DNA from 3 places in the Pseudoalteromonas sp. Xi13 genome. Region 3 is predicted to be linked to each of the others. Evidence: predicted binding sites of a transcription regulator. Region 3 holds the regulator's gene; each other region holds the start of a gene.
What was found. Region 3 encodes sigma-54, which starts transcription at its own class of promoters, with help from an activator protein. Its sites were predicted from a motif close to GTTGGCACGNNNNTNGNNT; they were not measured.

Region 1 (3,286 bases), 1.6 Mb from region 3:
TGATAAACGGAGCTGCTAATCGTGCTTAAAATACAGTGTCATCAACGTTTGGACGATTTTGAATTACATGTTGATTTAGCTATAAATCAATTTGATATTTTAGGGGTGTTTGGCCCTTCGGGCTCTGGCAAATCGAGCTTATTACAGGCGATAGCGGGGCTTACGACGGCGCAAAATGTGTGTATAAATAATCATAATATTACTCATTTAAAGCCCGATAAACGCCTGCTTACTTTACAGCTGCAGTCGTGCCCGTTATTTCCACATTTAAATGTAATGGGTAATTTACTGTTTACTCACAAGCATTGTAAAAATAAAAGTAACAACCTAACGCCTGATCAGGTAATTGATTTATTAGCACTAAGCCCATTACTAAATCGTGATGTGTCGGGGCTTTCGGGCGGGGAGCGCCAGCGCGTAATTTTTGCAAGAACACTACTAAGTGGGCAATCTGTTGTTTTACTTGATGAGCCATTTAGCGCCTTAGATTGGTCAACGCGTTTTACTATGTTGGGGGCTATTCAGCAACTTAATAAATCCCATGGTATTAAATTTATTATTGTCAGCCACTCTTTAAAAGAGCTACTTTATTGCAGCGATACATTACTTCATATAGCGAAAGGCAACGTGCTCCAGTGCGGTGCAACACAAGAAGTGGTGCAAAGTATTTATACAAATAAGAGCCAAACGCCACTTAGTATACTTAGTTATAGTAAGCCTGAATTTAATGAGGCTTTTGGTCTTTACCAGCTTACTCTTAGTAATAGCCAACAGCATTTATATGCAGTGCCTTCGCTGGTAAAACAAAACCATAAGTTAATTATAGAAAGCAGCCAAATAGCCTACAGCAAAGTAAAACAAATTAACGAGAGCAGTGCAAACGTGCTAAAAGGTATGCTTGAAAATGCCCAGCAGCTTGATGAGCAATGGCTGCTAACTGTTAATGTAGATACGCAATTACTGTATTGCGCGGTGTCTAAAAGGCAATGGCAGCAAAGTGCTGTAAACCTAGGCGAGCAGATTTACTTGACAATAAATAACCTAGAAACGCTAAATTAGGCTTTTAAAAGCAGTCATGTATTTACCATGTACTAAATTAAGCGCTGCAAACAGGGCAGTGCTTATTTTTAACAATGTTAAAACGGTTAAACTCCATACTCAAACCATCTACAAGTAATAGCTGCTCGGTGAGTTTACTAGGCAGTCCTGCAATAATTTTAAGTGCTTCAGCCGCTTGAATACTACCAATAAGCCCTACAATAGGTGAGAGCACGCCTGACTCTGAACAGCTTTGAGTTTGTTCGCCAAAGAGCTGTGACACACAGCCATAGCAATGGCTATTAGGCGCCATTGTAAAGCAAGCTACTTGTCCCTCTAACCTTATGGCAGAGCCCGAAATCAAGGGCGTACGGGTGTTATAGCAGACGCTGTTGAGCAAATTACGTGTTGCTAAGTTATCAGTGCAGTCAATAACTACATCTACTTTGCTAAGTAATTGTTCAAGGTGCGAATTTTCATTTAAAAATTCATCAATAGTATGGATCTCTATTTCATCATTTAACTGGGTTAACTGTTTTCTTGCACTGTGGGTTTTTAAGCACCCAACATCACTTTGTTTATAGAGCACCTGCCTTTGCAAGTTAGTTGCATCAACCACATCGTTATCAACAAGCGTTAAAGTACCTACGCCCGATGCCGCTAAGTACTGCGCAACTGGGCAACCTAATCCACCTAACCCCACAATAAGAGCATGACTTTGCCATATTTTTTCTTGTCCATCTATATCTAGCTGAGGAAGCATAATATGGCGAGAATAGCGTAATTGCTGCTGATACGTTAAAGGGGGTTTTTGCATTAATGAGTTCTCATAATTTTTTTTAACAATACCAATTAGTTAAAACCTAGAGCAAGTAAAGCTTAAAAATTCTTTGCACTGTTTACGCCCAACAAAGCTGCTTAAATAGTGCAAAGCGAAATAAACATTAATTCCTAAAAATATAAGTGACTGAAAAACCTACCTATTAATTGTTGGCTTAGTAATTGCTGAAAGCGGTTAACGTTAATTTAACAATCGTCGCAGTGTTATTACTACCAAAGTCGTACTCACTGCTTAAAATAATAATCGTTACAAGGAAAAAAACATGCAACCGAGTTCTGGGTTTAATCTCATATCGTTTAGCGGGAAAATGAAAATACTACATTTAAGCTGGATGGTGTTTTTTATCTCTTTTTTTGTATGGTTTAACCATGCTCCATTATTAGGGGCAATAGCGGGCTCGCTAGGTATAACTATGGCACAGGTAAAAACGCTGCTCATTTTAAATGTGGCCTTAACCATTCCCGCACGTGTTGTTGTTGGCATGCTAACCGATAAGTTTGGCCCGCGTATTGTTTATGCCGCTTTACTTATTTTATGTAGCATACCGTGTTTTATGTTTGCTATGGCCACCACGTTTGAGCAAGCCGCTATCGCGCGTTTTGCACTAGGCTTTATTGGTGCAGGCTTTGTAGTGGGCATTCGTATGGTGAGCGAATGGTTCCCAGCTAATGAGCTTGGTACAGCAGAAGGTATTTATGGTGGCTGGGGTAATTTTGGCTCGGCTGCCGCTGCCATGTTACTACCTGTATTAGCGCTTATGTTTGGCGGTGACGATGGCTGGCGCTATGCCGTTGGTTTAACGGGCGTACTTAGCGTTATTTTTGGTGTTATTTGGTACATAAACGTAACCGATACACCAAAAGGGGGGACGTACTTTAAGCCTAAAAAAGTAGGCGCAATGGAAGTAACCAGTAAAGGTGACTTTGTATTATTGCTTATTATGAAATTACCTATGTATGGCGCACTGGCTTTACTTACTTGGAAGTTGTCTCCTACAGGCGCTAATTTAATTTCTGCCAATTTTGTTTTAGCCGTTTATGCATTTTTAGTGCTGTTATACGCTTACGAGGTATATAAAACCTTTAATATAAACGGACATATATTTAAACAACCCGTGCCAGAATCACACCGCTACGAATTTAAACAAGTAGCTGTACTTAATATTTTATATTTTACCACCTTTGGCTCAGAGCTGGCCGTTGTATCTATGCTGCCATTATTTTTCATGGAAGTGTTTGGCCTAGATATGGTGTACGCAGGTTTACTGGCCTCTGCTTATGCGTTTATGAATTTAGCCTCGCGCCCAGGTGGTGGTTGGATCTCAGATAGAATGGGTCGTCGTAAAACACTTATTGTCCTTACCTCAGGGTTAGCTGTTGGCTACTTTGTTATGGGATTAGTTGACGC
Region 2 (3,286 bases), on a different replicon from region 3:
CGGCGCTTCACGATGACTTGATGCCTCGCTAGAGGTGCTTACTAAGGTACTGCATACTACTACTGCGAGTATAGATGGAGTTAAAGCTTTCATGACTTTTTCCTTTAGTTTTGATTGGAGTCATAACTAATAACGAAACAAAAAGCACAATGGATGCAAAAAAGTTAAATATTTTTTTATTTTGTTAATAAAGGGGTGTTTAACGTTCAAGATTAAATTTGCAACAGGCTGTTTTGCATTTAGATAAGGAAGTGATAAGAGAGTGTTAAGGGGCTGAAGCGGTTTGGTTTTATACTTATTACAGGGGGTGTATGCAATTAAAATAACGCAGCAGGTATTGAGCACACAATATGATAAACATCGCACCCCGATTAAGCCTACTTTAGTTTAATCAAATATTAATGGTTAAAGGGCGCTAGACCCCAAGGTAAATAAAAAGGTTGGCCAAACAAAGTTTGACCAACCAGTCGCGTTTATTTAGTTATAAAATAACTAAATCTGTCGTGTACAGCACTTGTGTTGGTAGGCCGTTTGGCGAGCCACCTAAAGGCTCTAAGCTAACAGCGAGTAGGGCAATGTCTTGCGCCTTAAAGCGTGTGCCTTTGAGTAACTGTTTTTCACCGTTTTTAGGCAGTAGACCCAACGAAATTGGCGTGTCTTGCCCTTTTAAAATCATCCATAGCTCGTAGTCTTTATCGGTTTGCGCAACAAGCTTATCACTGGCTTTAACCGATAATGTTTGCTCATCTACGTTAATAAACCACAGTGATTGCTTATCTTGGTTTTGTACTAAAGCAATTTGTTGGCTGTATTGGGGCTGATATGTGGGCTGAATAACCAAAAATGCTAAGATAATACAGGCAGCTGTAGCTATAAATGACCAATTTCGCCACAGCGATGTAGCTGGTTTGATCACCGGTTTAACGGGTTGGTTGGTGTGCTCTAGTGTATTTAAAATATTCTGCCACACTTGCGCGCTGGGTGTTTGAGGCGTAATTGCACTGGCTAAATCATTTAAATTTTGCTCCCACATTATAGTGGCTTCTCGGGCTTGCGGTAAGCTGAGCATTAAGCGTTGAAAACGTTTTCGTGCCAGGCCTTTTAAAGTACCCAATACATACTGCCCTGCTAAAGCATCAAGTAATTCTGGTTTATTATAATTCATAATGTTAAACACCTCTGCAACTGCTGCAAACCACGCCTGATCCAGCTTTTAACTGTGCCTAAGGGCGTTTCTATGTGATTGACTAGCTCACCATGGCTTAGCCCTTTGTAATAGGCTAAATGAATGGCTTGTTTTTGTTGGGGATCAAGTTGCTCAATACAATTAACAAGTTTGGTTTGTTCGTCGTAACTAACATCGACTGCTTGTTCATCGTATTCATCGTCACCCATTGCCTGCTCTTTTCTTACCTTGTGATAACGCAATGTATCTAAGCTGCGGTATCTCACAATGCTTATCATCCAGCTAATAACTGTGCCTTTAGATGAATTGTACTCTGACGCGTTATGCCAAATTTTTATAAATGCCTCTTGCAGTACTTCTTCTGCGTGCGCGCGGTTTGACAGCATATTTAAACTAATCGCAAAAAGCTTTGCGCTTGTTTGCTGATACAAATCAGCAAACGCGGCTTTGTTACCCTGTGCTGTTTTACACAAAAGGGGAAGTAAATTGTCGTTTTCCATAAGGTTCCTGTTGTTTTTATTATTACCGAGGTGTGTTGAGCTTCGTGAATTAAAAATTGTTTTATTTAAGCGCAACTTAATCGCTTTGAAATAGAGATTAAACAGGCTGTTATAAATTTAACTAATAAAGATAAACACACTCTCAATAAACGTGTGAAAAGAGTGATTGGATGCAAAAACTTTTAAGCTGACATTTATATTAGCTGCTGTACACATTGAAACAAGTTTTAAATATAAACAGTTACCTTTGGGTAGTGAGAAAAAATGACCGATTAGTGTGTAAAAAGCGCCTAATATGCGAATACAGCTAAAGCTATCTACTTTTATTTATCTTATATCAGTCACTTAGTGTTGTTTCTGTTCCTGAAAAACAACTTTTGTTGGCGTGCAAATTGCTACTACACTTATACACAGCTGTAAAAAAATGTGCCAAAACAGTAAAAATAAAGGAGAAAATATGTGGGCTGCAACGAGTTATTTAATTTTAGCGTTAATTTTTATATTTATAGGGTGGGAGGTTAACTCGGTATATTTTGCAGTGGTATTTTACTGGAGTGCATTGTCGTTAATTCTTGTCAGTGGTGCTTACATTTTTAATTTGGCGAAAATTTTTAGAAAGCGTGAAAATGGTGTTATTCCATTTTATATTCGCTGGGCATTTGTGCCTTTTTTACTGGGTGCTCAAATTTACAATGCGTATTCTCGCAAGCACGATAAAGTCCCTCCCATTCAAAAAATTAACGACCATTTATTTTTAGCATGCCGATTGTTCCCCTCTGATATTGATACGTTAAAAGAAAACGGCATAACGGCAATATTAGATGTAACGTGTGAGTTTGATGGCTTAGAATGGAGCTCTACACAAGAAAATATTAGCTATTTAAATATTCCGGTGCTTGATCATAGTGTGCCTACCCACTCGCAATTAAACCAAGCCATTAACTGGATACATCATCATATTAAAGAAGACCGCCGCGTGGTAGTTCACTGTGCACTGGGCAGAGGGCGTTCGGTATTTGTTATGGCAGCGTATTTACTGAGCCAAGATAAAAACGCCGATGTTCACCAAGTGCTCGCGCAAATAAAAGAAACCCGCGAAACCGCAAATCTTAATAAGCATCAACTTCGTCATTTAGCAAAGCGACATAAAAAGGGGGAGCTAGTTATTAAAAACAAAGCCGTTATTATTGCAAACCCTGTGTCGGGTACCAAAATGTGGCAAGACAAAGAGCATTTAATAGTGGCTAGGTTGTCGGCGTATTATGATTTAGAAGTATTAACCACCACCAAAGAAATAGACGGTATTGAGCTTGCTAAACAAGCTATTAAAGATAAGCCAGATATAATAATTGCCTGTGGCGGCGATGGAACCGTGACAGAAGTAGCAAGTGTGTTGGTAAACACTCAGTGCAAGCTGGGTATTATCCCAATGGGCACAGCCAATGCCTTAGCGCATGTGCTTATGGGGATTAGCTCTAAAATCATTCCTGTTGAGCAGGCCTGCGATCTTATTATTGATGGGCAAACCCAAACAATTGATACGGCCTATTGTAATGACGAGCTAATGCTGTTGTTAGCGGGGATTGGTTATGAGCAATCA
Region 3 (3,286 bases):
ACAACTCCTTATTGCCACTGGCAGCCCAGCCTACTTCGAAGAAAAACAAGACGATGGTACTGTAATGAGTGCCAGTGCAAACGAAGTACGTTACGACGTAGCAAAGCGATTTTTAACGCTTGTTGGCGATGCTGAAGTCGCACAAGCCGGTCAAAAAATTAATGCTAAAAGTATTACCTACGATATGCAGCAGCAGCTTATTAGCGCAGAAAAAGACGAAAACTCTACGGATCGTGTCCACACAATTTTAGTGCCTGTTGAAGCAAAAATTAAAGAAAAAACAGGTAACGAAGGTCAACCATGAGCACCTTAAAAGCAGAACTATTAGCAAAAAGCTATAAAGGCCGCCAAGTTGTAAAAAATGTAGGCCTTGAGGTAGAAGCCGGCAGCATTGTTGGCTTATTGGGCCCTAATGGCGCAGGTAAAACCACCACCTTTTATATGATTGTAGGGTTAGTACCTAGCGACAAAGGCAAAATTTCTATTGATGATAACGACATTACGTTATTACCTATGCACAGCCGCGCCCGCTTAGGCATTGGCTATTTGCCGCAAGAGTCATCAATATTTAGAAAGCTGACAGTTTATCAAAACTTAATGGCGATTTTAGAAACGCGTAAAGAGCTCAATAAAGCCGCGCGAGAAGAAACGCTTAACAACTTACTTGATGAATTTAGTATTCAGCATATTCGCGATAGCCAAGGTATGGCGCTTTCTGGTGGTGAACGCCGCCGTGTAGAAATTGCCAGAGCACTGGCAGCGAACCCTAAATTTATTTTATTGGATGAGCCTTTTGCTGGTGTTGATCCGATTTCAGTGTTAGATATAAAGAAAATAATAGAACATCTTAAAAACCGTGGCATTGGCGTATTAATTACCGATCACAATGTAAGAGAAACTCTTGATGTTTGTGAAAAAGCCTACATTGTTTCTCATGGGGAGCTAATTGCATCTGGCACCCCAGAACACGTATTAAATGACAAAACTGTACGCGATGTTTATTTAGGCGAGCAATTTAGGCTGTAACATTTAAGCCACACCTACAAGCATCTGCTAATATTAATTATAACAACATAAAAGGATTGTTAGAGATACATGAGGCAATCATTACAGCTGCGCATGGGCCAGCAACTTACAATGACTCCACAATTGCAACAAGCGATTCGCTTGCTGCAGCTCAGTACATTGGATCTCCAGCAAGAAATACAAGAAGCACTTGATAGCAACCCGCTATTAGAAGTAGAAGAGCAAGATTACACGGAAGAGTCGGCTGGGAAAAATGAACAAAAAGCAGATACGGATGATATAACCGTAAGCGCATCGGCTGACGATACAACCAGCGAGTACGAGCAAGACAGTGGCGAAGCTTTAAATAAAGACACCGTTAGCGATGATATGGCAATGGATGTAACTTGGGATGAGTACATGAGCGCAGCCCCTGCTGCATCCTCAGGCCCAATGCCAGAAGATGAGTCTATTTATCAAGGTGCCTCTACTGAAACGCTACATGAGTATTTAATGTGGCAGCTTCAGCTTACTCCTTTTAGCCCAACTGACGAAGCCATTGCTATTGCCATTGTAGAAGCTGTAGATGACTCGGGTATTTTAACGCTAAGTTGCGAAGAAATTTTAGAAAGCTTTAACCAAGAAAACGATGACGAAGTTGAAGTTGAACTTGACGAAATAGAAGCCGTTTTAAAGCGTATTCAGTTATTTGACCCTGTAGGTATAGCCGCGCGCAGTTTACAAGAGTGCTTGTGTATTCAGCTAAACCAGTTTGATAAAGACACCCCTTTTATAGAACAAACTAAAATGATCTTAACCGATCACATTGATCTATTAGCGGCACGCGACTATCGTACATTAATGAAAAAGACTAAGCTTAAAGAAGACGAGCTTAAAGAGGTCATGACCCTAATACATACCCTCAACCCAAAACCTGCAGATACAATAGTAAGGGAAGAGTCTGAGTATGTAATACCGGATGTGTCGGTTAAAAAAATAAAAGGCCGCTGGGTGGTAGAGCTAAACCCAGATAGCATGCCAAAAATACGCGTAAATAGTCAGTACGCGGCTATGTCACGTACCGTAAAATCAAGTGGTGATAGCCAATTTATTCGCTCTCACTTACAAGAAGCTAAATGGTTTATAAAAAGCCTTGAAAGCAGAAACGACACGCTGCTTAAGGTAACTAACTGTATTGTAAAACAGCAACAGGCATTTTTTGAACATGGCCCCGAAGCCATGAAGCCAATGGTTTTAAACGATGTTGCTGAGATGGTAGAAATGCATGAGTCGACAATTTCGCGTGTTACTACGCAAAAATATATGCATACGCCACGTGGTATTTTTGAGCTTAAGTATTTTTTCTCAAGCCACGTAAGCACTGAAAACGGCGGCGAGTGTTCATCAACCGCAATACGTGCCCTAATTAAAAAGCTAATTGCCGCGGAAAACTCAGCTAAACCATTGAGTGATAGTAAAATTGCGGATATATTGGCAGAGCAAGGAATTAAAGTAGCTAGACGCACAATAGCAAAATACCGTGAATCGCTAGCTATTCCACCGTCAAATCAGAGAAAGAGTTTGATATAAGACGTTAAAAACAAAGAGGAAATGCTTATGCAACTAAACCTAACTGGTCGTCACGTAGAAGTAACTGATTCACTTAGAGACTATGTAAATAATAAATTTGCAAAGCTAGAAAGGCACTCAGATCATATTAGCAATGTGCATGTCATTCTCGATGTAGAAAAACTCAACCAAAAAGCAGAAGCGACTATTCATGTAAGTGGCGCAGATTTATTTGCCTCAACAGAGCACCAAGATATGTATGCCGCTATAGACTCGTTGATTGACAAGCTCGATCGTCAAGTCATAAAACATAAAGAGAAGCTTGCTAGACACTAATATTATGAAATTAAGTACATTAGTATGCCAGGACTGCAGCAAAGCTGCGGTCCTTTTTAGTAGTAAAAAAAGAATTTTAGAGTTTATCAGTGAGCTTGCTCATGAAAAGCTCCCCTACTTACCACAACAAGATATTCTTAATGCGCTGGCAAGCAGAGAAAAGCTAGGCAGTACTGGTATTGGCCGGGGTATCGCCATTCCTCATGGCAGAATGGGTGGCGTAGAAGAACCGCTGGCTTTAGTACTTGTTAGCGACACCCCTGTTAACTTTGATGCTATTGATAACTGCCCTGTTGATATTTTTGTTGCACTCATCGTACCAGATGGCGATAACCAACAGCACCTAAAGACTCTGGCAACCATAGCTGATAAACTG

Region 1: EJ103_RS06935 (NarK family nitrate/nitrite MFS transporter) is a predicted target of sigma-54. The motif match lies at 2,028-2,046, and genes of this name have one in related genera.
Region 2: EJ103_RS17625 (diacylglycerol kinase family protein) is a predicted target of sigma-54. The motif match lies at 2,066-2,084, and genes of this name have one in related genera.

What each region holds. Positions count from the first base shown of each region.
Region 1 is NZ_CP034439.1:1,528,476-1,531,761, forward strand. Features, by position in the region: gene modB (molybdate ABC transporter permease subunit) at 1-29, shown strand, start outside; gene EJ103_RS06925 (ATP-binding cassette domain-containing protein) at 22-1,059, shown strand; gene moeB (molybdopterin-synthase adenylyltransferase MoeB) at 1,097-1,855, opposite strand; gene EJ103_RS06935 (NarK family nitrate/nitrite MFS transporter) at 2,142-3,286, shown strand, end outside.
Region 2 is NZ_CP034440.1:256,018-259,303, reverse strand. Features, by position in the region: gene EJ103_RS17640 (DUF4331 domain-containing protein) at 1-93, opposite strand, end outside; gene EJ103_RS17635 (anti-sigma factor) at 482-1,165, opposite strand; gene EJ103_RS17630 (sigma-70 family RNA polymerase sigma factor) at 1,162-1,686, opposite strand; gene EJ103_RS17625 (diacylglycerol kinase family protein) at 2,144-3,286, shown strand, end outside.
Region 3 is NZ_CP034439.1:3,110,118-3,113,403, forward strand. Features, by position in the region: gene lptA (lipopolysaccharide transport periplasmic protein LptA) at 1-304, shown strand, start outside; gene lptB (LPS export ABC transporter ATP-binding protein) at 301-1,026, shown strand; gene EJ103_RS13995 (RNA polymerase factor sigma-54) at 1,096-2,595, shown strand; gene hpf (ribosome hibernation promoting factor) at 2,623-2,910, shown strand; gene EJ103_RS14005 (PTS sugar transporter subunit IIA) at 2,915-3,286, shown strand, end outside.